DNA from 2 places in the Mesorhizobium loti R88b genome. Region 2 is predicted to be linked to the other one. Evidence: predicted binding sites of a transcription regulator. Region 2 holds the regulator's gene; the other holds the start of a gene.

Region 1 (15,310 bases), 2.9 Mb from region 2:
CGGCTGGCCTGAGTAAGCAGCCGGTAACGATTGCGCCTTTTCAAAGGATATGCGCAAAAGCGTCATAATTCCAAGCAGTTTGTGCAGTGCGGCATCATTTAATGCTGCAGGGCGGGCACAATATGCTGCGCAGCAATGCAAGGACCGCCTCCATGGCAACATGCGGCCTGCTTGCGGCGCATGGGCGCCATGCCCATTTCCGGTTTGACTTGGATCATGGAAAGGGCAAGAAAAGTCCCCAACAATGCCCAAAAACACGACAGCTCGAAGTCTGGAGAAGAAAATGTCCTCTGCCAATTCCATCGTTGTCGCCAGTGCCGCGCGCACGGCCGTTGGATCTTTCAACGGTGCTTTCGCGGCCACCCCGGCGCATGAACTCGGCGCCGTCGTCATCAAGGAGCTTTTGTCGCGCGCCGGTGTCGAGGCCGCCGAAGTTGACGAGGTGATCCTCGGTCAGGTGCTGACCGCGGCCCAAGGCCAGAACCCGGCCCGCCAGGCCTCGATCATTGCCGGCCTGCCCAAGGAAACCACTGCCTGGGGCCTCAACCAGGTTTGCGGCTCGGGCCTGCGCGCCATTGCGCTCGGCATGCAGCAGATCGCCACCGGTGACGCCAAGGTGATCATCGCCGGCGGCCAGGAGTCGATGTCGCTGTCGCCACACGCCGAGCACCTTCGCGCGGGCGTCAAGATGGGCGACTACAAGATGATCGACACCATGATCAAGGACGGGCTGTGGGATGCCTTCAACGGCTATCACATGGGCAACACCGCCGAGAACGTCGCGCGCCAGTTCCAGATCACGCGTGACGACCAGGACCAGTTCGCACTGGCCTCGCAGAACAAGGCCGAGGCCGCGCAGAAGGCCGGCAAGTTCAAGGACGAGATCGTTGCCTTCACCATCAAGGGCAAGAAGGGCGACACCATTGTCGACCAGGACGAATACATCCGCCACGGCGCAACGATCGATGCCATGACCAAGCTGAAGCCGGCCTTCGACAAGGACGGCACCGTGACCGCCGCCAACGCTTCCGGCATCAATGATGGCGCGGCCGGCGCGCTGCTGATGAGCGAAGCGGAAGCCGCAAGGCGCGGCATCACCCCGCTGGCGCGCATCGTCTCCTGGGCAACCGCCGGCGTCGATCCGGCGATCATGGGCACCGGACCCATTCCTGCCTCGCGCAAGGCGCTGGAAAAGGCTGGCTGGTCGGTCGGCGATCTTGATCTGGTCGAGGCCAACGAGGCTTTCGCCGCGCAGGCCTGCGCGGTCAACAAGGACATGGGCTGGGATCCCTCGATCGTCAACGTCAATGGCGGCGCCATCGCCATCGGCCATCCGATCGGCGCCTCGGGCGCCCGCATCTTCAACACGCTTGTCTACGAGATGCGGCGCCGCGGCGCCAAGAAGGGCCTCGCCACCCTGTGCATCGGCGGCGGCATGGGCGTCGCCCTGTGCATCGAAGCACTCTGAAAAAAGTGAGTAGTGAATAGGGAGTAGCGAATAGGGAAGAATGGCTTCAGCGCGGCGGGACGCCAAATCCCTACTCGCTATTGGCTACTCCCTACTCACTCTTCCGACCAAAGGGAGGAAATATGACCAAGGTTGCAATCGTCACGGGTGGATCGCGCGGCATCGGCGCGGCGATCTCGATCGCTTTGAAAGCCACCGGCTATTCGGTTGCCGCGAACTATGCCGGCAATGACGAGGCGGCGGCGAAGTTCAAGGCCGAGACCGGCATTCCGGTCTACAAATGGTCGGTCGCCGACTATGACGCTTGCGCCGCCGGCATCAAGCAGGTCGAGGCCGACCTCGGCCCGGTCTCGGTGCTGGTCAACAATGCCGGCATCACCCGCGACGCCATGTTCCACAAGATCACGCGCGAGCAGTGGAAAGAAGTCATCGACACCAACCTTTCCGGCGTCTTCAACATGACGCATCCGCTGTGGGGCGGCATGCGCGACCGCAAGTTCGGCCGCGTCATCACCATCTCCTCGATCAACGGCCAGAAGGGCCAGGCTGGCCAGGTCAACTATTCCGCCGCCAAAGCCGGCGACATCGGCTTCTCGAAGGCTCTCGCCCAGGAAGGTGCCCGTGCGGGCATCACCGTTAACGTCATCTGCCCCGGCTACATCGCCACCGAAATGGTCAAGGCGATCGACGAGAAGGTGCTCAACGAGCGCATCATCCCGCAGATCCCGGTTGGCCGCCTCGGCGAACCGGAAGAGATCGCGCGCTGCGTCGTCTTCCTCGCTTCCGAGGATGCCGGCTTCATCACCGGCTCGACCATAACAGCCAATGGCGGCCAGTACTTCGCCTGAGACATTCAACGGCTTCTGGCTGTAACGAGCGGACCGGGAAACCGGTCCGCTTTATCTGATGCTTTGGGCTCTCGAAACGCCCCGCTGCGACGCGATGATCCAATCCGGCACGCAAAGGTTAACGCCGGCAGGGCCGCCTGTGCGAACCCTGTGGTCAAGCCTGTGGATTGTCGGTGGATAAGCTGTTCACAATACAAGATATCGGCGGAACAAAACGGGAAAATACCGCCGGTGCTGCTTTGTCGCCTATTCGTTCCGGCTCTGAGCGGAAATTAACGTTAATGGCCCGGAATCGCCTGCAATGCCTTAACACCCAATTCAGAAAGATTAACAATTTCATAATCTTGGGTGAAGAGCATCGCGTCATTTCCTTCGTTTCCCGGCAAAGGTTAAGGACGAACATCGCCCAGCATAAAACGGGCCAGTTCGGTGATTCAGCATGTGGTGAGACTCACGGTCACGAAATCCACATGTAGCCGTGAACAAAAGCTGAATCTGCGGGAGTCACTGATTCGTCGCCGTTTCGTTCCAGACTCGTTCCAACTCTTAATCAGCGACCATTTTGGAGCTTGACACAGACCCTTCTCGCCGCCGACGGAACATTCCGCTTTCGCTTTCCCCCCGAAATCCCTATGTGTCGCCTGTCATACGCGCCACCCAAGGCACGCTCCCGACAAACAGAGGCCAGAAAGCCTTATTTCCAGACCGATGAACATCCAGCCGAAACACACCGAGCCGCTGATCCTGTCGGGCCGCGACGTGACCGCCGTGCTTGGGCCGACCAACACCGGCAAGACCCATCTGGCCATCGAGCGCATGGTGGCGCACGAAACCGGCGTGATCGGCCTGCCGCTCAGGCTGCTGGCCCGAGAAGTCTACGCCCGTGTCTGCGAGAAGGTCGGTGCCCACAAGGTCGCGCTGATCACCGGCGAGGAGAAGATCCAGCCGCCGGGCGCGAAATATTCGGTCTGCACAGTCGAAGCCATGCCGCGCCAGACTGACGCCGCCTTCGTCGCCATCGACGAGGTGCAGCTCGCCGGCGACCTCGAGCGCGGCCACATATTCACCGACCGCATCCTGCATCTGCGCGGCCGGCAGGAAACGCTGCTCTTGGGCGCGGCCACCATGCACGGCATCCTGCAGCGCCTGCTGAAGGGCGTCTCGGTGGTGACGCGGCCGCGGCTGTCGCATCTCGCCTATTCCGGTTCGAAGAAGTTGACCCGCCTGCCACGGCGTACCGCGATCGTCGCCTTCTCCGCCGACGAGGTCTATGCCATCGCCGAGCTGATCCGTCGCCAGCAGGGTGGAGCGGCCGTCGTACTCGGTGCGCTCTCGCCACGCACCCGCAACGCGCAGGTGGCGCTGTTCCAGTCGGGCGATGTCGACTATCTCATTGCCACCGACGCCATCGGCATGGGCCTCAACCTTGATCTCGACCATGTCGCCTTTGCCCAGAATCGTAAATTCGACGGCTACCAGTATCGCAATCTGACGGCTGCTGAACTCGGCCAGATCGCCGGTCGTGCCGGCCGTCATCTGCGCGACGGCACTTTTGGCGTCACCGGCCAGGTCGATCCGCTCGACGAGGACCTGGTCAAGAAGATCGAAGGCCATGATTTCGAGCCGGTGAAGGTGCTGCAGTGGCGCACCGCCCATTTCGATTTCGCCAGCCTCGATGCGCTGAAGCGCTCGATCGAGACCAATGCGCCTGTCGAAGGGCTGACGCGCGCGCTGCCGGCCGTCGATGCGCAGGCGCTTGAATATCTGTCACGCGATGGAGATATCCGCGCGCTCGCCACCGATGCCGAGCGCGTGGCGCTGCTGTGGGAAGCCTGCGCGCTCCCCGATTACAGGAAGATCGCTCCGGCCCAGCATGCCGATCTCATCGCCTCGATCTACATGGACCTCGCCCGCCACGGCCATGTCGACGAAAACTACATGGCCGAGCAGGTGCGCCGCGCCGACACAACCGAGGGCGACATCGACACGCTGTCGCATCGCATTGCTCAGATCCGCACCTGGACATTCGTGTCGAACCGGCCCGGCTGGCTGGCCGATCAGGCACACTGGCAGGAAAAGACGCGCGAAATCGAAGACAGACTGTCGGATGCGCTGCATGAACGGTTGACGAAACGCTTCGTAGACCGCAGGACTTCCGTCCTCATGCGGCGCCTTAGAGAAAATACCATGCCTGAAGCCGAAATTAGCCCTACCGGAACCGTCCTTGTCGAAGGCCATCACGTCGGCGAGTTGCAAGGGTTCCGCTTCACCGCCGACCAGACCGCCGGCGGCGAAGACGCCAAGGCCGTGCGCACCGCCGCGCAAAAGGCGCTGGCCGCCGAATTCGAGGCGCGCGCCGAACGTTTCGGCGCTTGCGCCAATGGCGACCTCGCGCTTGGCTCGGATGGCACACTGCGCTGGATCGGCGCGCCGATCGGCACGCTGGTTTCAGGCGAGGACGCGCTGAAGCCCCGCCTGATATTGCTGGCCGACGAACAACTGACCGGCCCGGCGCGCGACAAGGTCGCCGCGCGCGCCGAACGTTTCGTCAATTTCCAGATCGAGTCGCTGCTGAAGCCGCTGGTCGACTTGAAGAACGCCGACCAGATTTCCGGCATCGGCCGTGGCATCGCCTTCCAGCTGGTCGAGAATTTCGGCCTCATCAACCGCCGTGACATCGCCGAGGAGATGAAGTCGCTCGACCAGGAAGGTCGCGCGGCCCTTCGCCGGCTTGGCGTGCGCTTCGGCGCCTACCATGTCTTCGTGCCGGCGCTGATCAAGCCCGCACCCGCCGGACTGGTGACGCTGCTGTGGGCACTGAAAAACGACGGCAAGGACAAGCCGGGATTTGGCGACGTCGTCCATGCGCTGGCGTCGGGCCGCACTTCGGTGGTCATCGACCCAACCTTCGACAAGGCCTTCTACAAGCTTGCCGGCTACCGCAATCTCGGCCGCCGCGCCGTGCGTATCGACATATTGGAGCGGCTGGCCGACCTGATCCGTCCGGCGACCAACTGGAAGCCCGGCCTCGGCCAGCGCCCGGACGGCGCCTATGACGGCCAGTCCTTCATGGTGACGCCGCCGATGATGTCGATCCTCGGCGCCACCGCCGACGACATGGAAGAGATCCTGAAGGGCCTGGGCTATCGCGCCGAACCGAAGCCGCCCGCCGAGGTCAAGGCGCGGCTCGAAGCGCAGGATACCGCCGCACGCGAAGCCGCCGCTACAAAGCTTGCGGCGGAAGAGGCCGCCCGCGCCGAGCAGGCCAAGGCAGCCGAAGCGGTCGCAATCGATACAGCTGCGGAGGCCTCCGTCGAGGGTTCGGAACCGGCCGTTGCCGTGGAGGCCGCCGTCGAAACTCCAGCCGAAATCATCGCCGAAACGGCAGCAGAGCCTGTCGCGGAAGAGCAGGCGGAAGCTCCGGCCGAGGAAGGGCCTGCAACGGAGGCTGTCGCCGCTGCTGCTGAACCTGCCGCCGAGCCAGAGGCGGAAGCCGAATCTGCCGAGTCCGCACCGATGGAGCCTGTTGCCGAAGCTGCGCCGGCAACGGGAGCGGTTTCGGACGAGCCTGCCGTGGTGGTCGAGGCGCCCACTGACGCGCCCGCCGCGGAAGCCGAAGCGCCCAAGCCGATCCTGCTGTGGCGTCAGGGCCGCTTCGAACAGCGTCCGCGCCATCACGAAGGCCGCAACAACCGCCAGCGCACCGGACAAGCGCGTGGACACGGCAATGCACCGGCCGATGCGGCCGGCGCACCGGCCACGGCTGCACCGGGAGAACGTCCCGCCCATGAAGGGCGGCGCGACGGTGCCGCCAAGCCGCGCTTCGACCGCTCGAAGTTCAAGCCCAAGCCGGCCGCCGAAGGCGAACCGCGCCGCGAGGGCCGCCCGCAGGGCGAGCGTCCTGAACGCCGCGAGGGTCGGCCTGACTGGAAGGGTGGCAGGCCGGACGGTAAGGGTGGCCCCGATCGCGGCAAGGGCGGCGCAAAGCCGGCCTTCCAGCCGAAGCCGCGCGAGGAGCGCCCGGTGCGCTTCGATCCGGACTCACCCTTCGCCAAGCTCGCCGCCTTGCGCGACCAGCTGAAGAAGTAAAACCGGCGCGCTTCGATGGTTGCTGAAGGCCGCCAGCGCATCGACAAATGGCTGTTCTTCTCGCGGGCGGTGAAATCGCGCTCGCTGGCGGCCAAGCTGGTCGTCGCCGGACGCGTGCGCATCAATCGCGACAAAGCAGCGCAGGCCTCCGATCTGGTCAAGCCCGGCGACGTGCTGACCATCACGCTCGACCGTCGCATTTTCGTCTGGAAGGTGCTCGGCGCCGGTGTCAGGCGCGGCCCGGCCGAGGAAGCCCGCACCCTGTATGAGGACATGTCGCCGCCGCCTGCGCCAAAGGGCGACGCCCTTCCCAATGCCATCCCGGCGCTGCGCGAGGCCGGCAGCGGCCGCCCGACCAAACGGGAGCGCCGCCTGACCGACCGCTTGATTGGCGAAGATTGAGGCGTGCCGACCGGAACGCGCGCCGCGATCTCAGGTTAACGGCGTAGGCGGGACAGAACTGAACCCGGCAAACAAGACGCTCCACGCGACATCACACGCCCCCGGCGTGTTGGCTGCCTGGAATTCCATTCCGAGAACACCGAGGCCGCCGGGCATGGCCGCCCTTGCAAGCGGCTGATAAAGGCGTTACCTCACGGAAAAAGCCCAATAAAGCTGGGACGTCCCGGAGCCTACCGATGACCTATGTCGTGACCGACAATTGCATCAAATGCAAATACATGGACTGTATCGAGGTCTGTCCGGTCGACTGTTTCTACGAGGGCGAGAACATGCTCGTCATTCATCCCGACGAGTGCATCGACTGCGGCGTCTGCGAGCCCGAATGCCCCGCCGACGCGATCAAGCCCGACACCGAGCCCGGCCTCGACAAGTGGCTGCAGGTCAACACTGAATACGCCGAGAAATGGCCTAACATAACCGCCAAGAAGGAACCGCCGGCCGACGCCAAAACCTTCGACGGCGAAGCCGGCAAGTTCGAGAAGTACTTCTCCGCCGAGCCCGGCGAAGGCGATTGACAATGCGGCCGTAAAGGCTGGTATTACGCAGCGTAAGAGACATGCCACAGTAACCGCCTTGACAGGCGGGGCTGACCTGTGGCCTTCGCGAATGCAGCAAAACCTTGATTCTTCCGACTTTTTGTGTTACATCAGCGAAACATGCCGGTGACACAACGTCGATTTATGGCGCAGACGCCCCAAATCACTGAAAGGTGAAAATCCCACTCCGGACCAGAGCGATCTGGGCCAGGCGGTCGCAATTCGTGCGGTTTGCCGGTCCCGGCCTTTCCGGTGGGTTCATCAGTTGTGCGGCTAACGATCGGTTTCCCCGGTCGCACGAGTTCGGGCCGGCAGGACGCCGGTACCACAACAAGGAGTTCAGGGCGTAATGGCAACGATCACCCCGCAGAAGAAGTCCACCGGAGCGCGCCACGGTTTCAAGACCGGCGAATACATCGTGTACCCGGCGCACGGCGTCGGCCAGATCGTGTCGATCGACGAGCAGGAAGTGGCTGGTCACAAGCTGGAACTGTTCGTCATCGACTTCCAGAAGGACAAGATGCGCCTGAAGGTGCCGGTCGCCAAGGCGACCTCCATTGGCATGCGCAAGCTTTCGGAAGAGGATTATGTCGAGCGCGCGCTGAAGGTCGTGCAGGGCCGCGCCCGGGTGAAGCGCACCATGTGGTCGCGTCGCGCCCAGGAATATGATGCCAAGATCAATTCGGGCGACCTGATCTCGATCTCGGAAGTCGTGCGCGACCTCTACCGCGCCGATAACCAGCCGGAGCAGTCCTATTCCGAACGCCAGCTCTATGAGGCGGCACTCGACCGCATGGCCCGCGAGATCGCGGCCGTCAACCGCATGTCGGAAACCGAGGCTGTGCGCCTGATCGAGGTGAACCTCAACAAGGGCCCTAAGCGTGGCGCCAAGGCCGACAATGAGGAAGCCGAGCAGGAAGAAGCTGCCTGATCGCTTTCGAATAGGAATCCATGAAGAACCCGGCCTCGCGCCGGGTTTTTTGTTTTTCGAACAGGCGAAACAAGGGACGCGCCTACGCCTGGCCCCCGCCCTCCTTCTCAGCCTCCTGCTTCAGCGTCGCGATGAACCGCTTCGTCCGCTGCTGTTCCGGATTGCCGAACAGCATGGCGGACGGCCCCTTCTCGACGATGACGCCGGCGTCGAGGAACACCGCTTCCTGCGCGATCTTGGAGGCGAGGCGCAGATCATGCGTCGCCATCACCATGGTCGTGCCTTCGCTGGCGAGCTTGCCGAGCACATCGACCACCTCCTGCGCCAGTTCCGGATCGAGCGCCGAAGTCGGCTCGTCGCAGAGCAGCACTTTTGGTGATGGCGCCAGCGCCCGCGCGATCGCCACGCGCTGCTGCTGGCCGCCTGACAGCGTCGCCGGCCAGGCATCGGCCTTGTGCGCCATGCCGACCTTTTCCAGCAGAGCGAGCGCCCGCTCGCGCGCCTTCTCCGTCGGCCATTTCAGCACCGTCACAAGCCCTTCCATGACATTCTCGATCGCGGTGCGGTGCGGGAACAGCTGAAAATTCTGGAACACCATGCCGGTCTGCAGGCGCAGGCGCTGGATGTCCCGAGCCGAGACCTTGCCGCCGGGATGGAATTCGAGCGTCTCCTCGCCGATGCGCACCGTGCCTGAGGTCGGGATCTCCAGCAGGTTGATGCAGCGCAGCAGCGTGCTCTTGCCGCCGCCCGAAGGGCCGACAAGTGCCGTGACGCTGCCTTCAGCGATGGCAACCGTCACGCCCTTCAGCACGAGATTGTCGCCGAAGCGCTTTTCGATGTTGCTGAGGCCGATCATGAGCGTGCCTCCAGGAAGCCGCCATAGCGGTTGAGCCGGGTTTCCAGCCGGGTCTGCAAGGCCGACAGCACCGAGCTCAGCGCCAGATAGAGGATCGCCGCCTCGACATAGAGGATCAGCGGCTCATAGGTGGTGGCGACGATGCGCTGCGCTGCCTGGAACATCTCCGGCACGGTGATGGCAGCCGCCAGCGAGGTGTCCTTGACCAGCGAGATGAAGGTGTTGGAGAGAGGCGGCACCGCGACACGGCCGGCCTGCGGCAGGATGGTGCGCCGCATCGCCTGGCTCCAGGTCATGCCGATCGAATAGGCAGCTTCCCACTGGCCTTTCGGCACCGAGCCGATGGCGGCACGGATGATTTCCGACGTGTAAGCGCCGATGTTGAGCGTGAAGCCGATCAGTGCCGCCGTGAAGGCGTCGAGCAGGATGCCGGCCGACGGCAGGCCGTAGAAGATCAGGAACAGTTGCACCAAAAGCGGCGTGCCGCGGAAGATCCAGACATAGAAGCGCACCAGCGCGACCACCGGCTTCGGTCCGAACAAGCGGCCAAGTGCTGCGCCCAGACCGACCGTCAAGCCGAGGACGAAGGACAGCAGCGTCAACGGCACGGTGAAGATGAGAGCGGCCCAGAGCAGCGAAGGCAGCGACTCCAGCATCAGTTGCAGCCAGTGCGGCACGAAGGACCCTCCAGACTGAAGCAATTCCAGGGAAAGTGTTAACGGTTTTCCGTCCGGAATTGCGTAAAAACAAAGAGTTGGAGCAGTACGCCGTTTCCGTGAAACGGTGAACTGCTCTGGTCAAGGCAGCTTCATCGAAGCGCTAATGCGCCATATCACGACAAAAGCGGCGGGCCGTCAAAGACGGCTCGCCGCTGGGCATGTTGCATAAGACCGGCCGTCGACCGGCCCCGGAAATTACTTCGAAACGTCCTGGCCGAAATAGGTGTCTGCGATCTTCTTGTAGGTGCCGTCGGCCTTGATGTCGGCCAGCGCCTTGTTGATGGCAGCGACCAGTTCCGGATCGCCCTTGCGCACGATGACGCCGGAATAGTCGGCGTTTTCCTCTTGCGCGGCGATCTTCACATTGGCGTCGGGCTTGTGCTTCTTGAAGTCGAGGAAGGACAGGCTGTCATTGATGGTGGCGTCGGCGCGGCCGGTCAAAAGCAGCTGGATCGATTGGTCGAAGCCGTCGGTGCCCACGAGTTCGGCGCCGTTCGTCTCGGCCAGCTTGCCGAAGTTCGAGGTCAGCGACTGCGCCGACTTCTTGCCCTTGAGATCGGCGAAGGTCTTGATGTCGGTGTTGTCGCCGCGCACGATCAGCACTGCCTTGGAGGCGATGTAGGGATCGGAGAAATCATACTTGGCCTTGCGGGCGTCGGTGATGCCGACTTCATTGATGACGGCGTCATAGCGGCTGACGTCGAGACCGGCGATCAGCCCGTCCCACTTGCCTTCGAGGAACTCGGCCTTGACGCCGAGCTTGTCGGCGATCGCCTTGGCGATCTCGACGTCGAAGCCGACCAGAGCGCCGGAGGCATCATGATAGGTGAACGGCGCATAGGTGCCCTCGGTGCCGACCTTAAGCACGCCCGCCTGCTTGATCTGATCGAGATTGGCGCCGGCGTGACCAGCGGTGATCGCCAGGGCCTGCAGCGTTCCGGCGACGATAAGTGACTTGAGCCATTTCATTTTTCTGTGATCCCGTCCTTGGCCGGTTACCCGGCATGTTGTGAGGGCTGGAAAATGGCAGATGCAACCGGAAAAAATAAGGAACTTGATTTCAAAAACATCGTGTTTCTGAAATCAGATTCTCGAAACGCCGTTTCTTGGCGACATTCGAAGTCGTTACTGGCCCGTGCGCACATCGTTCAAGCAAGATGATCCGCCTGGCAACAGCCAGGGAACCATTCCCGCACACCGTACGTTTTGGCTGTTCTAGGGCGCGACGCCGCGATTTCAACCGGTGCCCTGCCGAGTTCGTAACGTCAGTCATATCGCCCCAGGGAGCGCCTCATGATGCAAGACACGGCAGGACGGATCATGGTCCGCGCGGCAATGAAAGCTCCCTACCTTGAACGCGACGAGGAACATCGCCTGGCCCTGCTCTGGAAAGAAGACAAAGACCAGAACGCGTTGCACTGCATCACCGTCGCCCATATGCGGCTGGTCATTTCCATGGCCACCAAATTCCGCCATTACGGTCTGCCGCTCGGCGATCTGATCCAGGAAGGCCATGTCGGCCTGCTCGAAGCTGCCGCCCGCTTCGAGCCCGAGCGCGAGGTGCGGTTCTCGACCTATGCGACGTGGTGGATTCGCGCCTCGATGCAGGATTATATCTTGCGCAACTGGTCGATCGTGCGCGGCGGCACCAGTTCGGCGCAAAAGGCGCTGTTCTTCAATCTCAGGCGCCTGCGTGCCCGGCTGGCGAACGGTGCGGAGCCGCTCTCCAACACGACCCTCTACCGCGAAGTGTCGGTAGCGCTTGGCGTCTCCGAGGCTGATGTGGCGATGATGGATTCACGGCTGTCGGCGCCGGACTCGTCGCTGAACGCGCCGCTTGCCGATGATACGGGTGCAACCGAGCGGATGGACTTCCTGGTCTCGGACGACCCGCTGCCCGATGAGATCGTCGGCGACAAGATCGATGTCGCGCGCCGCTCGCTCTGGCTGAAAGAGGCGCTTCAAGCGCTCAACGCACGAGAACTCAGGATCATCGAGGAGCGCCGGCTGAACGACGAGGGCGCGACGCTCGAATCCCTCGGCGAGACACTGGGCATCTCCAAGGAACGCGTACGCCAGATCGAGGCCCGCGCCATGGAAAAGCTCAAGGTCGCGCTGGTGGCTCAGAACCCGGAATTCATGGCTGCGTAGGCAGGCAGGTTGTGTCCACGGTGCGTTAAAGGGCGCCGCGTGGACGCGGACTACTTGTCGGTGACGATCTTGACCTTGTCGCCGGCCGAAACCGCGGCCCCTGGCGAAAGCGCGTTGAGCACCCGGAACAGGTCGAGCTTGCGATCGACGCCGACCATCTGCGCGGAGAGCGAGCCCATGGTCTGGCCCGGCTGCACGGTGAGCACGCGGATATGCAGCGGCTTCAAGGCCGCCTTTTCTTCAGGGCTGAGGATACGGAACGACCCGCTGACCGAGCGCGCCACCGTATCCAGCGAGGTGCTGGCCGAAGGTGCGGCGGTCAACAGCCGGTAGACCTGGCCGCCGGCGCGGATCACCGCGATGTCGAACTGCCAGCCTTCGGCACCGGCATGGGCCGTCGCCGCCTCATTGCCGTTGATCGTTTCCTGCTTGACAGTGCTGTCGACGAGACCGGCAACCCAGCCGCTTCTGATATAGTCGGTCAGCGCCCGGTTCTTGTCGATCGAAACGCCGTCGAAGCGGATCGCGATGTCGCCCGGCCCGGTCGCCGTCACCGCTGCCGCCGAATTGTCGATGATGAAACCGTCCGGGACCGTGAACGACACACCGAGCCCCGGATGCAGGAAGGTCTCGCCGCGCACATAGCCTTCTTCCGGCGTGTCGCCATAAAGCAGGCCGTCTATGCCGGCCAGGAAGGAATCGCGGTCACGCGTGCCAAAGCCGGGCGCGCCGAACTGGCGGGCGTGGCGCTGCGCCAGATCGATACGCTGCGGCGTGTTGGGGTGCGTCGCCAGGAAGTCGAGGCTGGCGTCGGTGGCACCTGATATCGAGCGGAAATCGGTATAGGCCGACATCGACTGCAGGAAGCGGCCGGCGGCATAGGGATCGTAGCCGGCCTCACCGATCGACTTGATGCCGATGGCATCGGCCTCCAGCTCCTGGTTGCGCGAGAACTGCGCCAGCCTGAGCTTGCCGCGGATCAGAGCCGCCTTGGCGGTCGGGCTGTCGCCCAGCACGTCCGAGACCACCTTGGTCGCCAGGCCTTCCTCGGCTTCGAGCTGCTGCCGTTGCAAGCCGTGATTGGCGGTGACGTGGCCCATCTCATGCGCGATGACGGCGGCGAGTTCGGACGAATCATTGGCCAGCGCCAACAGGCCGCGCGTGATGTAGAGGTAGCCGCCCGGCAGCGCGAAGGCGTTGACGTTGGGCGAATTGAGGATGGTGATGCGATAGGTCTGGGTCGGGTTGGCCGACACCACGGTCAGATTGCCGACGACCTTGGCGACCATGCGCTCGAGCTTGGGATCGGAATACTCGCCGCCATAGGTCGCCAGGATGCGCGGGTGCTGCGCCTTGGCCATCTCGGCGAGCTTGCTGTTGGCGCCGACATTGTCGACCGTGATCGGCTTGTCGGATGGCTGAAAGCCGGATTCCTGCACATCCGGCGGCGTGAACATCTGGCAACTGGCCAGGGCCACAGCAAAGCCGGCCAGGGCGAGAAAGCGCGCCAGCGGGTTCATTCGTACTTTGTCAGCGCCGATCGCCAGAACGGCTTCCTTTCAGGTCCTGGCGCATGACGACGAAAATCCCTTGCGATCTTCGAAGAGTGTCACGCGCCACTTCAAACAGCTACAGCATCCGTCGCACGTCGCTTGGGGCGGACGGCGGATGCTGTAGGCAAATCACGGCCTGCGCAGGACCGGTATTGAGCGGACCTAGCCACACTACTCCAGTCATGGCAAGCAAGCGCCATATCGCCTCGAACCGGTTTGGGCGTAAATTATGTCCGCTTCCGGGCAATATCTCGTGATCCAGCCGTGTGGATGTTTGTGCCAACATAGCGCCGGAACGCCTCCGGACCAGCCCCGTAAAAAAAATCGTCCGCAGTGCCTTTGGCCGCGACGCTACCATTGTCCAGAAACACCACATTCTGGCCGATGCGGCGGGCATCCTCCGGCTGGTGCGTCACGAACAGCACCGTCATGCCGCGTTCTGCATGCAAGCCGGCAACCAGGTCGAGCATATCGTCGCGCAAGGCGGGTCCGAGCGACGCAAAGGGTTCGTCGAGCAACAGCACCGGCCGATCGCGCACCAGCACACGTGCGAGCGCCACACGCTGCCGTTCGCCGCCGGAGAGTTCGCGCGGCAGGCGTTTTTCCTTGCCGGCAAGGCCGGTGCGCGCCAGCGCCCCGGTGATATCAGCGCGGTCGGCCTCGGTCAGCCGCAGCGATGGCGAGCGGCCGAGCCCGACATTCTGCTCGACGGAAAGATGGGCGAAAAGGTTGTTTTCCTGGAACACCATCGACACCGGGCGCACGGCCGGCGGCGCGGCGACGACATTGGCCCCGCCGATCAGCACACGGCCGGACTGAGGTGTCTCGAAGCCGGCGACCAGATTGAGCAGCGTCGACTTCCCCGAGCCGCTCGGCCCCATGACGGCGGTGATTTCCGCCGCGGCGAAGGCGACATCGAAGGTGAGCGGCGCCTCGCCATAGCTGAACGAGACCTTGTCCAGCCGCACCGGAACACCCTTCCTGTCCTTCGTCCCGTCAGACATTGCAGACCTTTTCCCTTCCTAGCCAGTCCGCTGCCAGCACCAGTGCAAGGCAGACCAGGCCAAGCAACAGCGCCAGGCCAGCGGCGTCCTCGGTGCGGTAGCTGCCCATGCGCGAAAGCAGAAGGTAGGGCAAGGTCTGCACGGAATCACTGCCGAACAGCGCGATGACGCCGAGGTCGCCCAGTGACAGCGCCATGGCGAAGGCGAAAGCGGTGGCGAGCGGCCGCCGCAAGGATGGCCAATCGACCAGCCGCAACCTTGCCCAGCCGGAAATGCCGAGCTGCGCACAAAGCCGCTCGTGACGCTCGCTCGCCGCATCATAGGCGGGACGGACGGCGCGCAGCGCGAATGGCATCGCCATCACCGCATTGACGGTGACGACCATGACCGGGGCGATGGCAAAGACATCACCGGCATGGCGGAGCAACAGGAACCAGCCGGCGCCGATGACGATCGGCGGCACGACCAAGACAAAACCTGCGCCGGTATCGGTTGCGTGTTCGAGCAGTGTCTTTGGGCCGGCGCGGCGGCCCAGCGCCAGTGCCCGGCGGGCTATGGTGAGAGCCAGCGACAGCATCACCGAAAGCAGCGCCGACAGGAAGGCGAGTACAGCGCTGGTCAGCGTCGCCTGCCGGACAGTGGCCTCACCGGCCAACCGGCCGAGATCGGCGCCCAAACCGGCGATCACCGTGG
Region 2 (15,310 bases):
AATCGGTTCAACCGGCTCGATGACCTTGATGGTCTTCTTGGCCGGCTTGGCGTCGGCCACTTCGGTTGCCTGTGCTTTCTGGCCCTTGCTGGCCAGGAACGCCTGCCGGTCCGCTTCGGCCTTGGCCTTGGCAGCTTCACGCATCGCCAGCTTCCTGGCTTCAAGCGCCTTGGCCTTGGCGTCTTCCTTGTCGGCAACGATCTTTGCTTCGATCTTCTTGATCTGGGCGAGATCGTCCGGTGTCGGGTTTTTCTTCCTCTTGAGAAGCTTCAACTGCGTCGCATCGCTCTTGACTGCGACGTTGATGGCGTCGGTTTTTTCTAACGAAACCGACTGTTGCGCGGCCATGTTTGCCGGCATTCCGGCGAAGGCCGGGGAATTCAGGCCGAAAGCGGCGCAAAGTCCCAGGAAAATGAAGCTGCGAAGCTGCATGGCGAAGATCCGATCGTTCAATGCTTGTTGCCCACGGCGTCGCCCGGCATCCCCCAAGGACACCGAAAATGCCGCGTGCAATCTATAGTCGAATAAGGGCGGGTGCCTCAAGCGCGAGACCGCGCTGTTACCCGTCGAATCTTCGTGATCGAGCAGCATTTGCCGCGACTGTGTTCAAACGATCACAGATCGCGGCTTTGGAAATGGGGAGGTTACTTGTTCGGAACCTGGGGGGCCGCCGGCGCGGTGTTGGTCGTGCCGTTGCTTGCCGGCGGGGTCGTACCGGTGGCGGGCGCGGTGGCCGGAGCTGTTGCCGGAGGCTTCGCCGCTGCATCGTTGCCTGACGGCGGCGTCGGCGTGGTGGTGCCGGCCGGTGCCGGGGTGGTGGTGCCGGGCAATTGGTTGAGCACGCCCTTGCCGGCGCCGTCCGACGTCGCGGGAACGCGGTCGAGAATGTCGATCGGCTTCTCGCCATAGCGGGCGATGACCGACAAGGTGAGCGACGTCACGAAGAAGGCGGCCGCCAGGATCGCCGTCGCCCGGGTCAGTGCGTTGGCTGCGCCACGCGCCGTCATGAAGCCCGATCCGCCACCAATGCCAAGGCCGCCGCCTTCGGAGCGTTGCAGCAGCACCACGCCGACAAGGGCGAGCACGACCATGAGATGGATGACGATCAGTACGGTTTGCATAGTTTATCCTGGCAAGGCCTTGCCCGGCCGCGGACACGACCGGTGAATTGGAGGCGGCTCAATACAATGCTTTCACGGCATTTCCAAGCCCGTGGCCGGAATATGGGAAGCAACGCACTCTTTGCAACGAATTTGGACGGGATGAGACCCGTCCAGCATCGCGGATCTCAGCCTGCAATGCTGCGATAGGCTTCCGCGATACCCAGGAAATCAGCCGCTTTCAGGCTGGCGCCGCCGACCAGCGCGCCATCCACATTCCTGACGCCCAGCAGTTCCACTGCGTTGGACGGCTTGACCGAGCCGCCATAGAGAATGCGCATCTTGGCAGCGATGGCGCCGAGTTTTTCCGACAGCTGTTCGCGGATATGCGCATGCGCCTCGGCCACATCGGCTGCCGTCGGCGTCAACCCGGTGCCGATCGCCCATACCGGCTCATAGGCAATGACGGTGTTGGATGGCGTGGCACTTGGCGGCACCGAGCCGGCGACCTGGCGCGACAGCACGTCCAGCGTCGCGCCCGCTTCGCGCTGCTGCTGCGTCTCGCCGATGCAAACGATTGCCACCAGCCCGGCGCGCCATGCGGCGGTGGCCTTGGCCTGGACGGTCGCGTCGTCGTCGCCGCGTTGTTCTCGGCATTCGGAATGGCCGACAATGACATGGCTCGCGCCAGCGTCCTTCAACATCTCCGCCGATATGCAGCCAGTGTAGGCGCCGCTTTCCTTGGTGTGGCAGTCCTCGCCGCCGGCATGGACCGGCGTACGCGACAGAATCTCGGCGGCATGGGAAAGCAGCGTCGCCGGAACGCAGACCAGGGATTCGGTCTCGGCATCGAGCCCGCTCATGAACCCGTTGCCGATCATCCTGAGCTCATTGAGCGAGGCACTGGTGCCGTTCATTTTCCAGTTGCCGGCGACAAGCGGGCGAATTCCTGGCGTCATGGTCTGCTTCTCCGGGCAATATCAGGCTCTGGCCCTCACTACCAAAATCAGGCCACAAAGCAATCGACAGTGGGCCGGAAGGGCGCTATTGCGCTTGTTTCAGACTCGGCGCATGCGAAAATGCGCATAAATCGGAAGTAACCATGCTTGGTATATTGAGAAGCGCGGCGGGTACCTGGGTCGCGAAGACATTGCTTTCGCTGCTGGTGGTCAGTTTCGCCGCCTGGGGCATCTCCGGGAAGTTGATGGGCGGCTTTGCCGGCCACGATTCGGTGATATCAGCGGGTGGCACCAAAGTATCGATCAACGAATATCGCCTTGCCTATGATCGCCAGCTCGCCGTCATGTCGCAGCAGTTCGGTCAGCGCCTCACTCACGAACAGGCAAAGGCACTTGGCATCGACAACACGGTGCTGGCGCAGCTCGTTTCCGGAGCCGTTCTCGACGAGCAGGCGCGTAAGCTGGGCCTCGGCCTGTCCAAAGACCGGCTGGCCGAGCTGACGCGTGAGGATCCGGCGTTCAAGGGCCCAAGCGGCCAGTTCGACAGGAAAACATTCGAATACATGCTGCGCCAGGTCGGCATGCGGCCCGAGGACTACCTGAAGAACCGAGCCCAGGTGGCGGTGCGCCAGCAGATCGTCGAGGCGGTCTCCGACGGCCTCAAGACGCCGGACACATTCTTCAAGGCGGTGGCGCTTTATCGTGGCGAGGACCGCACCATCGACTATCTGGCATTGCCAAAGACGCTCGTCCAGCCGATCGAGGCACCGAGCGACAGCGTGCTGTCCGCTTATTTCGAGGCCAACAAGAAAACCTACGCCGCACCCGAATACCGCAAATTCTCCTATGTCCGCCTCGAGCCGGCGGACATCGCGGATACGACCGCGGTTACCGACCAACAGGTCAGCGACGACTTCAACAAGAACAAGGCGCGCTACACGACGCCCGAAATGCGCACCATCGAGCAACTTGTTTTCAAGACGCCGGATGCGGCCAAGGCCGCGCTCGATTCGCTCAAGGCCGGCGCTACTTTCGAAAAGCTGGTGACCGCCGAGGGCAAGACCCCGGCCGACACGCTGCTTGGCACACTCGCCAGGGACAAGATCGCCGACAAGGCGGTCGCCGATGCCGCCTTCGCGCTCAACGCCAACGAAGTCAGCCAGGTCGTTCAGGGCTCCTTCGGCCCGGTGCTGCTGCGCGTCACCGAGATCAAACCCGAGGTGGTGAAGCCGCTCGCCGAAGTGTCCGACCAGATCAAGAAGGACCTGGCGCTGGGCGAGGCAAGCCGCATCCTTTTGGATGTGCACGACAGCTACGAAGACACCCGTGCCTCAGGCAGTTCACTGGCAGACGCGGCCACCAAGCTGAAGCTGAAGGACGTCACCATCGACGCCATCGATCGCAATGGCCTCCGGCCGGACGGCTCCATCGTCAAGGACCTGCCGGAATCGCCGGATTTGATCAAGGCCGTGTTTGACGCCGAACCCAACACCGAAAACGAAGCGCTGACCACGGCCGACAATGGTTTCGTCTTCTACGAAGTTGGTTCGATCACGGCGGCTCGCGACCGGACACTGGATGAAGTCCGTCAGAAAGTCGTCGCCGACTGGACGGCGGCAGAGACAACCAAGCGGCTCGCCGCCAAGGCGGGCGAACTCGAAAAGCGGCTCAAGGCGGGCGCAACGCTCGACGTCATCGCCGGCGAGCTCAAGCTGGACAAACAGACCAAGCGCGGCCTGAAGCGCGAGGCCGACGATGCCGATTTCGGCAAGGAGGGCGCTGCCGTGATGTTCGGCGTCGGCGAAGGCGGCACCGGCTTGATCCCCTCGCCCACCGGCGACGGACAGATCCTGTTCAAGGTCGCTGAAGTGTTCGAACCGGCCGGAGCCGATGCCAGCTCGGTGCCGGAGGATGCGCAGAAATCCTTCACCTCCGGCATGTCGGACGATCTGCTCGACCAATTGGTGGCGCAGTTGCAGACGCAGTATGACGTCCGCATCGACCAGGCCGCCGTTGCCCAAGCCTCGACACGATGAGCGCGCTGAAAACCCATATCGCCAAGGTCGCGGGCGGCAGCGCACTTTCCTTTGAGGAAGCGCGCGAGGCCTTCGACATCATCATGTCGGGCGACGCAACCCCCGGGCAGATCGGCGGCTTCCTGATGGCGCTGCGCGTGCGCGGTGAAACGGTGAGCGAGATTTCGGGCGCTGTCGCCACGATGCGGGCCAAGATGCTTCGCGTCGAGGCGCCCGCCGGCGCGATCGATATCGTCGGCACCGGCGGCGACAATTCCCACAGCGTCAACATTTCGACGGGGTCGGCCTTCGTCATTGCCGGCAGCGGCGTGCCAGTCGCCAAGCACGGCAATCGCGGCCTGTCCTCGCTGACCGGCGCTGCCGACGTGCTGATCGCGCTCGGCGTCAAGATCGACATCTCGCCCGAGTTCATCGGCCGCTGCATCCACGAGGCGGGCGTCGGCTTCATGTTCGCGCCCGCGCACCATCCGGCGATGAAACATGTCGGCCCGACCCGCGTCGAGCTCGGCACACGCACCATCTTCAACCTGCTCGGGCCGCTCTCCAATCCGGCTGGCGTCGTTAGGCAGATGGTCGGCGTGTTCCTGCCGGAATGGATCATGCCGGTGGCCGAGACGCTGAAAGCGCTGGGCACCGAGCATGCCTGGGTAGCCCATGGCGATGGCTATGACGAGATCACCACCACTGGCGAGACCCATGTCGCCGAACTGGTTGGCGGCGAGATCCGCAGCTTCATACTGACCCCGGAAGAGGTTGGATTGAAGCGCCATACCAAGGACGAGTTGCGCGGCGGCGACGCCGCCTACAATGCCAAGGCATTGCGCGATATGCTGGGCGGCGCTGCCGGCGCCTATCGCGACACCGTGCTGATGAATGCCGGCGCGGGGCTGGTTATCGCGGGCAAGGCAACGACGCTTGGCGACGGCATCGCACTCGCCGTGCAAGCCATCGACAGCGGCCGTGCACTGCAGGTGCTCGACCATCTGGTCGAAATTTCGAACGGGTGAACCGTGTCTGACATTCTGCGCAAGATCGAGGCCTACAAGCGCGACGAGATCGCTGCCGCCAAGGCACGCATACCGATGGCCGAGATCAAGGCGCGGGCCAAGGACGCCGATGCACCACGCGGCTTTCTCGCGGCACTTGAGGCGAAACGCAGGTCGGGCAACTTCGCCCTGATCGCCGAAATCAAGAAGGCTAGCCCCTCCAAGGGGTTGATCCGGGCCGACTTCGATCCGCCGGCATTGGCGCAGGCCTATGAGGCAGGCGGCGCCGCCTGTCTTTCGGTGTTGACCGATGCGCCGTCCTTCCAGGGTGCGCCGGAATTCCTCACCAAGGCACGGGCAGCCGTCGCCCTGCCCGCGCTGCGCAAGGATTTCCTGTTTGATCCCTACCAGGTCTATGAGGCTCGCGCCTGGGGCGCTGATGCCATCCTGATCATCATGGCCAGCGTCGATGACGCCCTGGCGAGCGAATTGGAGACGACCGCATTCGAACTCGGCATGGATGCGCTGATCGAGGTGCATGACGAGGCCGAGACGCTGCGCGCGGTAAAACTCTCGTCGCAGCTGATCGGCATTAACAACCGTAATCTGAGGACGTTCGAAACCAGCCTTAAAACCTCGGAGCGGCTGGCGCCGATGGTGCCGGGCGGCCGCCTGCTGGTCAGCGAGAGCGGTATTTTCACGCATGACGACTGCCTCAGAATGCAGAAGACCGGCATCGGCACCTTCCTCGTCGGCGAGAGCCTGATGCGGCAAGAGGACGTCACCGCGGCGACGCGCCTGCTTTTGACGGGCAAGGCCGTGGCTGAGGCTGTCTGAGGATGTCGCCCGCCCTCACCCATCTCGGCGCGCAGGGCGAGGCCAACATGGTCGATGTTGGCGACAAGGAAGAAACGACGCGAACCGCGATCGCCGAGGGTTTCGTTTCGATGCAGCCCGAGACGCTGAAGACCATTCTTGCCGGCAACGCCAAGAAGGGCGATGTGCTCGGCACCGCGCGCATCGCCGGCATCATGGCGGCGAAGAAGGCGCATGAGCTGATCCCGCTCTGCCATCCGCTGCTCCTGACCAAGGTTTCCGTCGACATCGAGCCTGATCATTCGCTGCCGGGGCTGAAGGTCACCGCGTTGGCGCGCGTAACCGGCAAGACCGGCGTCGAGATGGAAGCGCTGACCGCAGCGTCGGTCGCCTGCCTGACCATTTACGACATGGCCAAGGCGGTGGACCGCGCCATGGTCATCTCCGGCATCCGGCTGGTCGAAAAGACCGGCGGCAAGTCGGGTGACTACAAGGCCACTGAACATGGGGCAGGTACCTGATGGCGCTGGTTCCCGTCGCGGAGGCGCTCGAACGCCTGCTTGATGGTGCCGCACCCTTGGCCGGCGAAAGCGTTTCTCTCTTCGAGGCGGTCGATCGCGTGTTGGCGGAGCATGTCGTGGCGCTGCGCACCCAGCCGCCCTTCAATGCCTCGGCCATGGATGGTTATGCCACCCGCGCAGCCGATGTCGCTTCGGTACCGTCGAGACTCTCGGTGATCGGCATGGCGCCGGCCGGGCGTGGCTTTGACGGCACGGTCGGCGAGCGCCAGGCGGTGCGCATCTTCACCGGCGCGCCGCTGCCTGAAGGCGCCGACACCATCGTCATCCAGGAGAATGTCCGGGATCTCGGCGGCGGCAATATCGAAGTGATCGAGCCCACCGCCGAGTGGCGCAACATCCGCCGCATCGGCCTCGACTTTTCCAAGGGCGACGTCCTGTTGGAACAAGGCCGCTTGCTCGACCCGGCGGCGCTTTCGCTAGCCGCATCGGCAAACCATCCCACGGTAAATGTGGTCAGACGGCCGCTGGTCGCCATCATTGCCACCGGCGACGAGCTGTTGCCGCCGGGCAGCGAACTTGGGCCGGACCAGATCATCTCGTCCAACGCTTACGGCGTCGCCGCTGCCGCACAATCGGTCGGAGCTCGTGCACTCGATCTCGGCATTGCCGCCGATCGCAAGGAGGCAATTGCAGCGCTGGTGCAAAAAGCCGTCGCGGCCGGTGCGGATGTCATCGTCACTCTTGGCGGCGCCTCGGTCGGCGATCACGACTTGATCCATGACGTGCTGACTGGCGAAGGCATGACGCTCGGCTTCTGGAAGATCGCCATGCGCCCCGGCAAGCCGCTGATGTTCGGCCGTCTCGGCGCTATCAGGTGCATCGGCCTGCCCGGTAACCCGGTGGCCAGCCTGGTCTGCTCGCAATTGTTCCTGAAGCCGCTTCTGGCCAGGCTCGGCGGCCGCAATCATCGCCAGGACATTCGTCCGGCACGGTTGGGCGCCGCAATGGCGGCCAATGATCTGCGCCAGGATTATGTGCGGGCGGTGGTCAGGGAAGACGATGGCGGGCTGGTGGCGACGCCGTTCAGCATCCAGGATTCCTCGATGCTGCGGATGCTGGCCGACGCCAACGGGCTGATCGTGCGGGCACCGTTTGCCCCTGCATCCGCGACCGGAGACCCTTGCAAGGTCCTGATGTTGCGCTAAAGTAGCGCAATACAACCAACTGATAGAATTACGGAAAATGATCTCTTCTATTCCGAGATCAAGGTCCGCGTCATCGCATGTGCCGGATCGGCAAGCCCGTCCACAATGTCATAATGATGCCGGTCGGGTTCGACGATCGCACTGGTGGTGGCGCCAAGGCCGGTCCAAATGTTGGCCAGCAACGCATTCTGGCGCAGGAACTCCGAGCGCTCACCGCCTCCGGCCCAACAGGTGATGCGGGCACCCGTCAGGGGCCGCAGCAGCGCCGGGCTTTCCGTAAGGGCTTCGGCCTCATCGATTGCCAGCGCCGCGTTATGCCCGATGAACATAAGTGGACGCAGGTCATGCAGGCCTGAAATCGAGACGACGTGGCGTATGCGCCTTGCCACATCGGCCGCCAGAGGCGTGGTCGTGGTGACCATCCGACTGGCTAGATGTCCGCCAGCTGAATGTCCTGTCAGCATCAGCGGTCCCCCGACCATCGCCGCCGCCATGTCGATCGCCGTGCCGATTTCGCGGACAATGCCGGCGATGCGTATGTCCGGGCACAGCGTGTAGGACGGCATCGCCACTGCAAAGCCGTTGCCGACCGCGCCCTTGGCGAGGTGCGACCAGTCGCTCTTGTCGGACTCCAGCCAATAACCGCCATGGATAAACACGACGAGCCCCTTGGGCGCGGCCTCGGGCAGGAAAAGATCGAACCGATTGCGCGGCCGGTCGCCATAGGCGATGTCGATGCGCGCCCGGCCCTGCGCCGACAATGCGTCACGGAAGGCTTGCGCCGGCTCCGCCCAGGCGGCCGGCCAACGGTTGCTGCCGGCGATATTCGCACCATTGGCGTAGGCATTGTTCCAATCGGCAATGCGATGTCCAGGCATCGGCACCCTCCCCAAAGCGCATCCGTTTCAGCGCCGGCAATGGCCGTCACCATGCCATGCATCAACGCCCTAGGCAAAAACATTTTAGGCTTGAAACAAATTTCGACTGGTGCGATCCTGCCTGACGAACAGCCGACAATGGGAGGTCAGCTGTGCTGTCCAAAACCTGCGGATGGTCACCTTTTGCTGGTGGCGTCTTCGAACAGGCGTAACCGACTGCACGAAGCCTCTCGCGAAAGATGGGAACTTCAGATTCACCGCCTCGGACAGATGCTTCGCGCACTGGCCAGGCAGCAGATGGGATGGCGGCGACATGCTTGGGCCTTCAGCGCATATCGACACGTTCACGCGCGATAATCTGCCGCCGCCGGATCAATGGCCTGATATCCTGCTCGGCGGCTTCGACTATCCCGAACGCCTCAACGCGGGTGTCGAATTGACGGACAGGCTGGTCGAAAAGGGTCTCGGCGATCACACCGCGCTGATCGGCAATGGCCGCCGCCGCACCTACAAGGAATTGTCCGACTGGACGAACAGGCTGGCCCATGCGCTGGTCGAGAATTACGGCGTCAAGCCGGGCAACCGGGTGCTGATCCGCTCCGCCAACAACCCCGCAATGGTCGCCTGCTGGCTGGCCGCCACCAAGGTCGGCGCCGTCGTCGTCAACACCATGCCGATGCTTCGCGCCGGCGAACTCACCAAGATCGTCGACAAGGCGGAGATCACCATTGCGCTTTGCGACACCAGGCTGATGGACGAGATGACCGCCTGTGCCAAGGACAGCGCGTTTCTCAAGCAGGTCATCGGCTTCGACGGCACCGCCAACCATGATGCCGAACTCGATCGCGCCGCCCTCGACAAACCGGTCACCTTCACCGCCGTCAACACCGGCCGCGACGATGTCGCACTGCTCGGCTTCACCTCAGGCACGACAGGCGTGCCGAAGGCGACGATGCATTTCCACCGCGATCTCCTGATCATCGCCGACGCCTATGCCCGCGAGATCCTGCAGGTGACGCCGGACGACATCTTTGTCGGCTCACCGCCGCTCGCCTTCACCTTCGGCCTTGGCGGACTCGCCATCTTTCCCCTGCGCTTCGGTGCCGCGGCGACGTTGCTGGAGCAGGCGACGCCGCCCAACATGATCCACATCATCGAGACCTACAAAGCGACCATCTCCTTCACCGCGCCGACCGCCTACCGTGCCATGCTGAAGGCCATGGATGAAGGTGCCGACCTGTCATCGCTGCGCGTTGCCGTTTCGGCGGGCGAAACATTGCCTGGTCCTGTCTTTGAAGAGTGGACTGAGAAGACCGGCAAGCCGATCCTCGACGGCATCGGCGCCACCGAAATGCTGCACATCTTCATCTCCAACCGCTTTGACGACATGAAGCCTGCTTCCACGGGCAAGCCGGTCGGCGGCTACGAGGCGCGCATCGTCGACGATGCGATGCGCGAGGTGCCGCGTGGCGAGACAGGACGGCTGGCGGTGCGCGGCCCGACCGGCTGCCGCTACATGGCCGACGACAGGCAGAAGGAGTATGTGCGCGACGGTTGGAACCTCACCGGCGACACGTTTACCCAGGACGAAGACGGTTTCTTCCATTTCGCCGCACGGTCCGACGACATGATTGTCAGCGCCGGCTACAATATCGCCGGGCCCGAGGTCGAGGCAGCGCTGCTGTCGCACCCGGATGTCGCCGAATGCGCGGTCATCGGCGCCAGCGATGCCGAGCGCGGCGAGATCGTCGAGGCGCATGTCGTGCTGGTGCAAGGTGTTCCGCCCGACGCGCTGACCATCAAGCGCCTGCAGGACCACGTCAAGGCAACGATCGCGCCCTACAAATATCCGCGCTCGGTGAAATTCATCACCGCCCTGCCCAAGACCCAGACCGGCAAGATCCAGCGCTTCCGGCTGCGCACGGAGAAAATCAATTGAGCGAGCCCTACGATCCGGCCTCCGAAGGCGCGCAGATGTCGTTCAAGGAACGCATGTCCTACAGCGACTATCTGCACCTGGAAAAAGTGCTGGAGGCACAGACGCCGCTGTCGTCGGCGCATGACGAGATGCTGTTCATCATCCAGCACCAGACGTCCGAACTCTGGATGAAGCTCGCGCTGCACGAGATCGGCGCCGCGATCCGCTCCATCCGCGCCGACCGCCTCGAGCCGAGCTTCAAGATGCTGTCGCGCGTCGCGCGCATTTTCGAGCAGCTGAACAACGCCTGGGACGTGCTGCGCACCATGACGCCAAGCGAATACACCGAATTCCGCGACGCGCTCGGCCAATCCTCGGGCTTCCAGTCCTGGCAGTATCGCGCCATCGAATTCATGGCCGGCAACCGCAACCTCGCCATGCTCGGCCCGCACAAGCACCGGCCGGACCTTAACGGTAAGCTGGAAGCGATCCTTGCCGAGCCGTCACTCTACGACGAAGCCTTGCTGCTATTGGCGCGCAACGGATTCGATATCGGCGCCGACGCAAGGCGAACGGACTGGCGCGAAACCCGGACCGAGAATGAAGAGGTCCTGGTCGCCTGGCAGACCGTCTACCGCGATCCGCAGCGCTACTGGATGTTTTATGAGCTGGCCGAGAAGCTGGTCGATTTCGAGGACTATTTCCGTCGCTGGCGCTTCAACCACGTCACCACGGTCGAACGCATCATCGGCCTGAAGCGCGGCACGGGCGGCACATCAGGCGCGTCGTACCTCAAGAAAATGCTCGAGGTCGTGCTTTTTCCGGAACTGTGGACGGTCCGCACCCGGCTCTGACATCATCGATTGAGACCATTCGCACTGGGCCGACGTCTTCGTGGCAGGAGCCCGTCGCGAACAACCGAGGACTGACTGACCATGAGGGGAATTCCTGATCTCGCTGCAATCGAAGCAATGGATGCCGCGGATCCGTTGCGAGCGATGCGCGATCGTTTCATTCTGCCGGATGGGGTGATCTATCTCGACGGCAATTCACTTGGCGCGGCGTCCCACGCCGTCTTCGGCGAACTGCAGAAAGCAGCAACCCAGGAATGGGCCCAGGATCTCATCCGAGCCTGGAATACAGCCGGATGGTTCGAGATGCCGCTGGAACTCGGTGATCAACTTGGACGCTTGATCGGAGCAGCGCCAGGCCAGACCGTGGTCTGCGACACCACATCGATCAACATCTACAAGGTGCTGCATGCGGCGCTGAACATGCGGCCAAGCCGGCCGGTTATCGTCGCCGAGGGCGACAGTTTTCCCACCGACCTGTACATCGCCGAAGGGGTCGCCTCGACCCGAGAGGGCATCGTGTTGCGGCTCGCTGGCGTCGACGCGCCGACCATCGAAGAGCTGATCGACGAAAGCGTAGCTGTGGTGCTGGTCAATCACGTCAACTACAAATCGGGTGAATTGCGCGACATGGCGGCGCTGACGCGCAAGGCTCATGCGGCCGGAGCGCTGATCATCTGGGATTTATGCCACACCGCAGGCGCTCTACCCGTCGAGCTCGACCATGCGAATGCCGATTTCGCAATCGGCTGCACGTATAAATATCTCAACGGCGGTCCGGGCGCACCGGCCTTCATCTACGCCGCGCAACGTCATCACGGCGACATCAGCCAACCGCTCAGCGGGTGGTGGGGGCATGCCCGCCCCTTTGCGTTTGAACGCGGTTACGTCGCAGGTACCGGCATTCGCCGCTTTCTCTGCGGCACGCAGCCCGTCCTGTCGATGCGGGCGCTCAAGGGCGCGCTCGCCATCTGGGACGACGTCGACATGGCTGCGTTGCGAAAGAAGAGCGTTGCACTGACCGAACTGTTCATCCAACTCGTCGAAGCAAAGTGCGGTGCCTATGGTCTCACGCTGGAAACCATCCGCGACCCGACCAAGCGCGGCAGTCAGGTGTCGTTCCTCCACGATCACGGCTATCAGGTCATGCGTGCCTTGATCGAGCGCGGTGTGATCGGTGACTTCCGCGCGCCGTCCACCATCCGTTTCGGATTTACGCCGCTCTACGTCGCCTACAAGGATGTGTGGCTAGCGGTTGAGGTCCTACAAGAGATTTTGCACACCGGTGCCTGGAAGGCCCCGCGTTTCGCCGTCAAGGAGTCCGTCACCTGAAGCGGTGATCTCAACGATCGGTTGTCACCGGCCGTATAGCGAGCAGCGAATTTCCAATTCACAAATGGGTAGGCTCTCGGTCGAGGCGCTAGTGGTCGCGGACAAGCCGGAGGTTGGCATTTTGGCTTCGTTTCGTTCACGGCAAACGAGCGTCCTCAAAACTGGAAATGCGTGGCATGGAACTCCGTGGCCGACTGATGCCAAGCCAAGCCGCCGGATAGGCCACAAGCCATTAACCAAAGCGATTTCAATGGTCGCCAATATGCGGCGACAGGGCTGACGGGTCAGTCGTTGCCGCAGCCGTCTGCCAAATAATTTCGGCCTCCTTAACAAATTCACTAAACTTTAAACGGTTGCAGAACACAACTGGAACAGATAGTGTTTGTTCTGGGTTTGTTTTTCGATTCTGGTTCAGACCTTTTGTTCTAGCCTTGGGGGCTGCCATGCTGACGCGCAAGCAACATGAACTTTTGATGTTCATCCATGAACGGCTGAAGGAAAGCGGTATCCCGCCGTCCTTCGACGAGATGAAGGAAGCGCTCGATCTCGCCTCCAAGTCAGGCATCCATCGTCTGATCACGGCACTGGAGGAACGCGGTTTTATCAGGCGGCTGCCCAACCGGGCACGCGCGCTGGAGGTGCTGCGGCTGCCGGATTCAATCGCGCCGGGTCTCAACGCGGCCAAGAAGTTCTCGCCAAGCGTCATCCAGGGCAGTCTTGGTCAGGGTGGCCTTGGCCGCCAACTCAAGCCTGCAACGCCATCGCGCCTGCCCGCTGCCGGCAATGACGACGACGTGGTTTCGGCGGTGTCGATCCCTGTGATGGGGCGTATCGCCGCCGGTGTGCCCATCGATGCCATCCAGCATCAGACGCATTCCATTTCGGTGCCGCCGGATATGATCATGGGTGGCGAACATTATGCGCTGGAGGTCAAGGGCGACTCGATGATCGAGGCCGGCATCTTCGACGGTGACACCGTCATCATCCGCAATGCCGATACCGCCCAGCCTGGCGAGATCATCGTGGCGCTGGTGGATGAGGAGGAAGCGACGCTGAAGCGGTTCCGCCGCAAGGGCGCCTCGATTGCGCTTGAAGCCGCCAATCCGGCCTATGAAACGCGTATCTTCGGCCCCGACAGGGTCAAGGTGCAAGGCAAGCTGGTCGGGCTGATCCGGCGTTATTGAGCAGGAACGGCAGCCGGCTTTTCAGGTTTCTTGTAAGGTGGCAGGCCCCTCGCCTCACGCGAGAATTTGCGTTGCGCGTGCCAGGGTCGGTACGGGCTGTCCACGGCGAAGCTGACGGTTGCCGGCGTGATCGCCGATTGGCGATTGAAAAAGACGGCCGCGCTGCCTTTGCGGGCAAGCTGCCGCTTGGTGATGACGAGAACCAGCGGGTTGTGACAGGCATCATAGCCCGTCGCGTCATTGACGACGATCAGGTCGGCGAACCCGCAGGCCTTCCAGCTGTCCTTGCGGTCTTCGACATAAGCAATAATCGCACCGGACGTGTGCTTGGCCAGACAGACGCCGTCAGTGCAATAGAACGGCGCTCCTGGCGGCAGTTCCGTGGCATCCGCGATCTCGAATTGCCCGTCACCTCTGGTGAAGGTTTCCGGGACGACGATGGCTTCGGATCGCAACGCACGTTTCCAATTGTCGACCATGAATTCGTTTGGACGCGCGCGGCTGACAGCGAGTTCGCCGCCTCCGATCGGCATTGCAACCAGCCTGGCGTCCTCCGAGATCAACACATCCGGTGTTCGCGTGTCCGGGATGGTCAGCACACTGGCAAGCACGAAGGGAACCGCGGCAAGCCGAAGCCATGTCGTCGCCGTGGTCGCGATAACCAGGGCAATCGTCACCAGCAAGACGGACTGTTGAGAAATCAGGCCTACTCCATCGACTGGAGAGCGATCCGATATCCACGCCGAGATGGCGATCATTGCGGTCAGGCCCTTGCCCATCAAATAAAGGGCTGGCCAATCCAGTCCAAACGGCATCAACAGCGCGCTGGCTACAGCCAGAAACATCACGACTGATACAATCGGCATGATCGCCAAATTGGCGACCAGGCTGAGCGGCGACACGCGCTGGAAATGCCAGATAGCAAACAGCGCCGTGGCACTTCCGGCTATGATCGAGGTCATGGCCAGGCCGCCTGTCGCCAGCAGAAATTTCCGCGCCAGGAAGCCGGGCAAGGATCGCTTTGGCGGCGGCGGTCTGGATTTTCCCGCACGGTGATCCGCCCAGCCGGCATAGGCGCCGACAAGCGCAGCCGTTGCTGCAAAGGACATCTGAAAACTCGGGCCGACCACCTCATGCGGCGATACCACAATGACGGCGATCGCCGAGATCGCCAGATTGCGCATGGTCAGCGCCGCCCGATCAAACAGCACTGCAATCAGCATCACCGCCAGCATGATGAAGCTACGCTCGGCAGCAACGACGACGCCCGAAATGATGAGATAGGCAGCGATCGAGACCAGCGCAGCTGCGGCCGCGTATTTTTTCACCGGCCGGCGCGCGGAAAAGTCTGGAAACAGCGCGAAGGCACCGCGCAACAGACCCATGATTGTGCCGGCGACCAGCGCCATGTGCAGACCCGAAATGGAGATGATGTGATAAATGCCGGTGCGCCGCATCGCTTCGTTGATTTCATCGGGAATGCCGGCACGTACGCCGACGATCAGCGCCGCCGCGATCTCACCT

The links. The regulator LexA, encoded in region 2, represses DNA repair genes until DNA is damaged. The targets are predictions, from matches to a motif close to TGTTCNNNNTGTGTTCNG.
Region 1: the regulator LexA is predicted to act here: its motif matches at 2,841-2,858, upstream of EB235_RS07530 (helicase-related protein).

What each region holds. Positions count from the first base shown of each region.
Region 1 is NZ_CP033367.1:1,540,673-1,555,982, reverse strand. Features, by position in the region: gene EB235_RS07545 (acetyl-CoA C-acetyltransferase) at 284-1,468, shown strand; gene phbB (acetoacetyl-CoA reductase) at 1,591-2,316, shown strand; gene EB235_RS07535 (hypothetical protein) at 2,490-2,792, shown strand; gene EB235_RS07530 (helicase-related protein) at 3,025-6,405, shown strand; gene EB235_RS07525 (RNA-binding S4 domain-containing protein) at 6,421-6,807, shown strand; gene fdxA (ferredoxin FdxA) at 7,044-7,382, shown strand; gene EB235_RS07515 (CarD family transcriptional regulator) at 7,753-8,334, shown strand; gene EB235_RS07510 (amino acid ABC transporter ATP-binding protein) at 8,417-9,190, opposite strand; gene EB235_RS07505 (amino acid ABC transporter permease) at 9,187-9,867, opposite strand; gene EB235_RS07500 (amino acid ABC transporter substrate-binding protein) at 10,105-10,878, opposite strand; gene EB235_RS07495 (RNA polymerase factor sigma-32) at 11,203-12,060, shown strand; gene EB235_RS07490 (M48 family metalloprotease) at 12,111-13,580, opposite strand; gene thiQ (thiamine ABC transporter ATP-binding protein) at 13,841-14,617, opposite strand; gene thiP (thiamine/thiamine pyrophosphate ABC transporter permease) at 14,610-15,310, opposite strand, start outside.
Region 2 is NZ_CP033367.1:4,429,308-4,444,617, reverse strand. Features, by position in the region: gene EB235_RS21625 (L,D-transpeptidase) at 1-432, opposite strand, end outside; gene secG (preprotein translocase subunit SecG) at 645-1,121, opposite strand; gene tpiA (triose-phosphate isomerase) at 1,289-2,059, opposite strand; gene EB235_RS21610 (SurA N-terminal domain-containing protein) at 2,203-4,095, shown strand; gene trpD (anthranilate phosphoribosyltransferase) at 4,092-5,102, shown strand; gene trpC (indole-3-glycerol phosphate synthase TrpC) at 5,106-5,918, shown strand; gene moaC (cyclic pyranopterin monophosphate synthase MoaC) at 5,921-6,418, shown strand; gene EB235_RS21590 (molybdopterin molybdotransferase MoeA) at 6,418-7,623, shown strand; gene EB235_RS21585 (alpha/beta hydrolase) at 7,671-8,501, opposite strand; gene EB235_RS21580 (AMP-binding protein) at 8,815-10,440, shown strand; gene kynA (tryptophan 2,3-dioxygenase) at 10,437-11,273, shown strand; gene kynU (kynureninase) at 11,355-12,602, shown strand; gene EB235_RS21565 (hypothetical protein) at 12,850-13,047, opposite strand; gene lexA (transcriptional repressor LexA) at 13,046-13,786, shown strand; gene EB235_RS21555 (ComEC/Rec2 family competence protein) at 13,780-15,310, opposite strand, start outside.